2 regions of the Kitasatospora sp. NPDC101157 genome follow, and region 1 is predicted to be linked to the other one. Evidence: riboswitches for the same ligand, from Rfam matches in the RefSeq annotation. Region 1 holds a riboswitch; the other holds the start of a gene.
The links. Region 1 has a riboswitch for glycine ahead of gcvT (glycine cleavage system aminomethyltransferase GcvT). Riboswitches for the same ligand answer to the same signal wherever they lie in the genome.

Region 1 (3,394 bases):
TTGGTGATGCCGACCGTCGAGACACCCTCCACGGGGGCCGTCAGCCACTCGTGCTCCTTGGTGTACTGCAGGTGCTGGGGGTTGCTCATGGCGTCATTCTCCAGGATGGGAAGCGGGTACGACGCAGCGGGCCGCCGCACGGACGGCTCCGACGTGCGTGTATGGGAAATCGAGGGGGCTGTGACGGCCTCAGCGGGCGCGCTTGTAGAACGGCAGCGCCACGACCTGGACGGGCTCGTGCTTGCCGCGCACGTCCACCGCCACGGTGGTGCCCGGGGCGGCGTGGGCCGCGTCGACGTAGGCCATCGCGATCGGCTTGCCCAGGGTCGGGGACGGCGCGCCCGAGGTGATCCGGCCGATCGGGGCGCCGTCGGTGGAGACCACCGTGTACTCGGCGCGCGGCACGCGCTTGCCCTCGGAGACCAGGCCGACCAGCACCTTCGGCGGGTTGGTCTCGGCCGCGGCGGCGGCCTGCTCCAGCGCCTTGCGGCCGACGAACGCGCCGTCGTTGGTGGTCTTGTCGAAGCGGACGACCCGGCCCAGGCCCGCGTCGAACGGGGTCAGGTCGGTGGACAGCTCGTGCCCGTACAGCGGCATGCCCGCCTCCAGGCGCAGCGTGTCGCGGCAGGACAGGCCGCAGGGGACCAGGCCGTGGCCCTCGCCGGCGGCGGTCAGGGCCTGCCAGACCGGCTCGGCGTCGATCGGGTGGCAGAAGATCTCGAAGCCGTCCTCGCCGGTGTAGCCGGTGCGGGCCAGCAGCACCTCGCGGCCGGCCACCTGGGCCGGGAGGATCGCGTAGTACTTCAGGCCGGGCAGGTCGGCGTCGGTGGTCTTCGCCAGGACGGCGGTGGCCTCCGGGCCCTGGACGGCGATCAGCGCGTAGGTGTCGCGGTCGTCGGTGACGACGGCGTCGAAGCCCTTGGCACGGGCGATCAGCTCGTCCAGCACCAGCTGGGCGTTGGAGGCGTTGGCGACCACCAGGAAGGCGTCCTCGCGCAGGCGGTAGACGATCAGGTCGTCCAGGATGCCGCCGTCCTCGGCGCAGATCATGGTGTAGCGGGCGCGCAGCACGCCGAGCGCGGAGACGAAGCCGACCAGGGCGTGGTCCAGCATCTCGCCGGCCTGCGGGCCGGTGACGGTGATCTCGCCCATGTGCGAAAGGTCGAACAGGCCGGCCTTGGTGCGGACGGCGAGGTGCTCCTCGCGCTCGCTGCCGTAGCGCAGCGGCATGTCCCAGCCGGCGAAGTCGGTCATGGTCGCGCCGAGGGCGCGGTGCAGCGCGTCGAGCGCGGTGAGGCGGAGGGACGACATGGCCAGGAACTCCTCGGTCGGGGCACTCAGGGGTGCGCGCGCCGGGACCGGACCCGCTCGGGGACCGACCCTGCGCGCGGGCATGCGGCGGCGTGGGTCTCCCCATCTGTCGTCGAACCTGAGAGCTTCACCGCCCGCCTGCCCGCAGCTGGTGCCAGCATCAGCTGGTTCCAGCATCGGGGACAGGACGGCGGCTTGCACCGTGGGTGGGCGCGCGACAAGGCCGTGCGCCGCTTTCCAGATGTGCCTAACCCGCGCGGTAGGGGGGCCTGAGAGATTCCGGGGAGGACTTGCTCCTTCGGCGCCGGCTGTGCCCCCCCGAGGGGCACTCCGGGCTCTCCCGCGCGGGTTCGAGCGGCCGGTGTGGAGTTGTGGGGGCCCGCGGCGCATGCCGTCGGACGCGCACATCATGGCACGTCCGCGCGGAGGAGGGGAGAGGGGACCCGGTCACACGGCGCGGAGCGCCCGGTCACGTGCCACGGCGCGCCCCGCCGCACGCCGCCGGGCGCCCTCCGGGGGGCCGACGCGCGTTCGAAGCCGAGCCCTAAACTTCTCCGCGTCGGCGCAGCAGTGGGCGGCCGACCGGCACGAGGGCGGACGGCGGCGCATGGAGTACCCGGTGGAGCAGCAGCAGGGGTGGGACGGGCCGCAGGCGGCGCCGTCGGGCGGCGCGTGGCCGGCGAACGAGCTGGAGCAGGTGCTGACGGCCGCGCTGGGCGACCCGGGGGCGACGCCGCGGGTGATCGAGGTGCTGGCCCGCAGCCAGGTGTGGATCCCGCTGCCGGCCGGCGGCGACCCGAACGGGCAGTCGCTGGACCTGCCGACCGTCGAGCTGGCCGGCGCCCCGTACGTGCCGGTGTTCTCCTCGCAGGAGGTGTTCCTGCAGCAGGCGCCGGGGATGGCCTTCGCGGTCGCGCCGGCCTGGGAGTTCGCCCGCGGGCTGCCGCTGGGCGTGGGCATCGCGGTCAACCCGGAGGCGGCGGTGGGCATCCCGGTGCCCCCGCAGGGCGTGGCGGAGCTGCGCCGCGGCCCCCGGGAGGAGCGCTGGGAGCAGCAGCCGGAGGCGCCGACCGGCGGCCGGGTGGCGCTGCGCGAGCCCGTGCCGGGCGAGGACCCGGAGCACTTCCTGGCTGCCTGCAGGGCCGAACTGTCGGCCCTGCCGGGGGTCCTGACCGCGCGCCGGGCGCTGGCCAGCATCGAGGGCGAGCCGACCGTGATGTTCGTGGGCGTCCAGCTGGACCCGGCGGCCCCGGCCGACCCGGGGGCGGTGAACGAGGCGCTCGGCCGGGCGCTGGGAACCGCGCCGCTGCCGGGCGGCGTCCACCTCGTGCTGCTCGACCTCGCCGACGACCCGGTGGTCGAGTGGCTGCTGACCCGGGTCATGCCCTTCTACTCGCGGGTGTGAGCGGGGATCCTTCACAGGCACGTCGCCGTGGCGGCGGCCGGTGCCGCGCCATAGGGTGCGTGCAGGCGGCTGACGGGCCGGCGGGTTCAGGAAAGAGGCGCGGCGAGGTGGGCGCATGAGTGCGGGAACGGGAGCGGGCGGGGTGCCGGGGCCCTGGGGCCAGGCACCGGCCGGGCGCCCGGGCGCGGATCCGGGCGCGTTGGAGCAGGCTCTGCGCGAGGTCGTGCCGGAGCGCTGGGACGCGTACGAGCGGCTGCTGCACGCGCTGGCCGAGGGCCGGGTCTGGATGCTGCTGTGGCACGGCAGCCCGGGCAGTCCGGACGCCCAGTACGGGAACATGGAGATCGGCGGTCACGGCTACGCGCCGGCCGTCACCTCGCCCGAGCAGCTGACGGCCTCCGGCTGGGCCCGGGCCCACGAGGTCATCTCCGGACGGGAGATCGCCGCTTCGCTGTACCGCACCCGCTGGGGCCTGTGGCTCAACCCGCACGCGCCGGGCGGCGGGGTCGGCGTGCCGTGGGCGGACCTGCGGCGGATCGCCGCGGGCCTGGACCGGCTGCCGGCCGGTCCGTTGAAGCTGAGCGAGCCGCAGGTGAACGCCCAGCAGTTCTTCGCGCTGCTGGAGCGGCAGGCGGGCGAGGTGCGCGCGGTCCGGGCGCTGCGCCGGGCCTGGGTGCA
Region 2 (3,394 bases), on a different contig from region 1:
TGGGGCGCGGCGACGGCCTCGGCGGTGGTGTCGTGGACCTCGACGTTCTCGCGGCGGAGCTCGTCCCGGACCACCTCCTCCTCGGTGTACCGCTCGACCACCAGGCGGACCCGCTCGATCGGGGCGAGGTACTTGCGGACCACCGGTCGTTCCTCACGGAGGGTGACCTCTTCCACTGCCTCGTCGATCTCCTTCTCGGTGAGCGAGGCGAGCTCGGTCTCGCTGACCGGGATCCGCTCCACCCGGACCCGCTCGCGGACCACCGGGACCCGGCGCTCGACCTGCTCGCTGGTCACGTACTTGCGCAGCTTCGCGGTGCCCAGGACGTGCCACTCGGTGGTGATGTCCAGCCGCTCCTCGCGGCAGGTGATCTCCACCGGGTCGCTGGGGGCCGAGGCGGCGGCGGTGTCGGTCGTGAGGGGAGCGGCCGCGGCCTGGGGGGTCGCGGTCGGGATGGCCGCGGCCTGGGGGGTGGCGGTCGGGATGGCCGCGGCCTGGGGGGTCGCGGTCGGGATGGCCGCGGCCTGGGCGGGATGCGGCATCGGCTCGACGGGGTGGGTGGGGAAGGGTGCGGGCGTGCCGACGGTTCTCACGGGGGCCTCCGTGGCGGTGCTGGTGGCGGTGGCGGTCATCGTCGCGCCGGAGTCCGGGGAGTGGTGGGCGACCGGCTCGGCGACCGCGGCCGCGGGGACGGCCGAGGTGGTGCCGAAGTCGACGTCCGGCTGGGCGGTCGGGCCGGGCGCCCCGGCGGTCGGGCGGCCGTCCGATCCGGTGTCGAGGCCGTAGTAGCGGTAGAGCTGGAGCTCCTGGGCGGGGGACAGGTGCTGGCCGACGCCGAAGTCCGGCGAGTCCTTGACCAGCGACTTGTCGTACGGCACCCGGAGCTCGTCGCCGGAGAACTCGCTGGTGGTGAGCGGGACGAAGGCGTCCCGCCCGAAGATGCCGGTGCGGACGGCCGCCCACTCCGGCTGTCCGGTGGCGTCGTCCAGGTACACCTCGTCGACCGTGCCGATCTTGTCTCCGTTGCGGTCGACCGCCTTGTGGCCGATGAGGTCGCGGGGGTCGATTTCGGTCTGCACGCTTTCCTCCAGTGCGCTGCGCCTGCGGCACGCCCGCAGATCGGCGGCCGGGGCACCCGTCCCGTCCGCCACTTCACACCAAAAGCCATGAATCGGGCCCACGCGACCGGGGTGCGGCCGGACGGGTCGGCGCTGGGCCGTCCGGGGGACGCGCGTAGACCCGGAGTGACCCGACGCACCCGTGATCGGAAGGCCTGCCGCTGGTACCCTGGGCGGCGACCGCCGAGCCCGCTCGGGAGAGTCCCCGTCAGCGAAAACCGCTGGTCGGGGCGCCGAAGGAGCAACTCCTCCCCGGAATCTCTCAGGCATCCGTACCGTGCGGGATAGGTCACTCTGGAAAGCAGGGCAGGACCGCCGGCGCGGGAGCCGGCGATCACCACCCTCACCGACGGTGCAAGCCGACGGAGCGCCACAGCGCGACGTGCGGGCGAAGCTCTCAGGTCCCGATGACAGAGGGGGAGGCCTTTCGGGTCCGTCCGCCCAGGCCGGTCCGCTGTCCGCAGCGGCGTTGGCCGGCCGGCGTGCGCACCCCCGTTGGTCCGTGACCAGGAGGCCTCGACCACCATGAACGCCCAGCCGAACGCGGGACGCCCCAGCGGCGCCTCGACCCTCACCGAGCTTGAGCTGGCCAGCCCCTTCGAGAACCGCCACATCGGCCCCGACGCCGCCGCCCAGGAGAAGATGCTGGCGTCCGTCGGCTACGGCTCGCTGGACGAGCTCGCCGCCACGGCCGTTCCCGAGGCCATCCGTTCCATCACCGCCCTGGACCTGCCCGCCGGCCGCAGCGAGGCCCAGGTCCTCGCCGAGCTGCGCGAGCTGGCGGGCCGCAACCAGGTGCTCCAGCCGATGATCGGTCTGGGCTACTACGGCACCTTCACCCCGCCGGTGATCCTGCGCAACGTCATGGAGAACCCGGCCTGGTACACCGCCTACACCCCGTACCAGCCGGAGATCTCGCAGGGCCGCCTGGAGGCGCTGCTCAACTTCCAGACCCTGGTCTCCGACCTGACCGGCCTGCCCACCTCCGGCTCCTCGCTGCTGGACGAGGGCACCGCGGCCGCCGAGGCGATGGCGCTGGCCCGCCGCGTCACCAAGGTCAAGGGCGGCGTCTTCCTGGTCGACGCCGAGACCCTGCCGCAGACCATCGCGGTGATCAACACCCGCGCCGTGCCGACCGGTGTCGAGGTCGTCGTCGCCGACCTGTCCGAGGGCATCCCGGCCGAGATCGCCGAGCGCGGCGTCTTCGGCGTGCTGCTCCAGTACCCGGGCGCCACCGGCGTGGTCCGCGACCTCGCCCCGGTGATCGAGCAGGCGCACGGCCTGGGCGCGATCGTCGCCGTCGCCGCCGACCTGCTGGCGCTCACCCTGCTCAAGTCCCCGGGCTCGCTGGGCGCCGACATCGCCTGCGGCACCTCGCAGCGCTTCGGCGTGCCGATGGGCTTCGGCGGCCCGCACGCCGGCTACCTGTCGGTGCGCGCCGAGTACGCCCGCTCGCTGCCCGGCCGCCTGGTCGGCGTCTCCGTCGACGCCGACGGCAACCGTGCCTACCGCCTGGCGCTGCAGACCCGCGAGCAGCACATCCGCCGCGAGAAGGCCACCAGCAACATCTGCACCGCCCAGGTGCTGCTCGCCGTGATGGCCTCGATGTACGCCGTCTACCACGGCCCGGACGGCCTGGCCGACATCGCCCGCCGCACCCACCGCTACGCCGCCGCCCTCGCCGAGGGCCTGCGGGCCGGCGGCGTCGAGCTGCTGCACGGCGAGTTCTTCGACACCGTCACCGCCGTCGTCCCGAGCCGTGCCGCCGAGATCGCCGCCGCCGCCCGTGCCAACGGCATCAACGTGTACCAGGACGGCGCGGACCGGATCTCGGTCTCCACCGACGAGACCACCACCCGCGAGCACCTGGCCGGTGTCTGGGCCGCGTTCGGCGTCCCCGCCGTCGAGGTGGCCGAGGCCGCCGGGACGCTGCCGGCCGCGCTGCTGCGCGAGGACGAGTACCTGACCCACCCGGTCTTCCACAGCCACCGCTCGGAGACCGCCATGCTGCGCTACCTGCGCCGCCTGTCGGACCGGGACTACGCGCTGGACCGCGGCATGATCCCGCTGGGCTCCTGCACCATGAAGCTCAACGCCACCACCGAGATGGAGGCGGTCACCTGGCCCGAGTTCGGCCAGCTGCACCCCTTCGCGCCGGTCGACCAGGCCGCGGGCTACCTGACCCTGATCCGTCAGCTGGAGCAGCAGCTGGTCGAGGTCACCGGCTACGACGCCGTCTCGATCCAACCGAACGCGGGCTCCCAGGGCGAGCTGGC

Region 2: linked by a shared signal. The riboswitch ahead of gcvP (aminomethyl-transferring glycine dehydrogenase) and the one ahead of gcvT (glycine cleavage system aminomethyltransferase GcvT) in region 1 are both predicted to bind glycine.

What each region holds. Positions count from the first base shown of each region.
Region 1 is NZ_JBIWPL010000008.1:242,135-245,528, forward strand. It holds gene gcvH (glycine cleavage system protein GcvH) at 1-89, opposite strand, end outside; gene gcvT (glycine cleavage system aminomethyltransferase GcvT) at 190-1,311, opposite strand; glycine riboswitch at 1,559-1,664, opposite strand; gene ACIRVF_RS19810 (enhanced serine sensitivity protein SseB C-terminal domain-containing protein) at 1,919-2,716, shown strand; partial or broken gene ACIRVF_RS19815 (enhanced serine sensitivity protein SseB C-terminal domain-containing protein) at 2,832-3,394, shown strand, end outside.
Region 2 is NZ_JBIWPL010000023.1:13,788-17,181, forward strand. It holds gene ACIRVF_RS32845 (DUF2382 domain-containing protein) at 1-632, opposite strand, end outside; partial or broken gene ACIRVF_RS32850 (PRC-barrel domain-containing protein) at 705-1,079, opposite strand; glycine riboswitch at 1,303-1,406, shown strand; gene gcvP (aminomethyl-transferring glycine dehydrogenase) at 1,644-3,394, shown strand, end outside.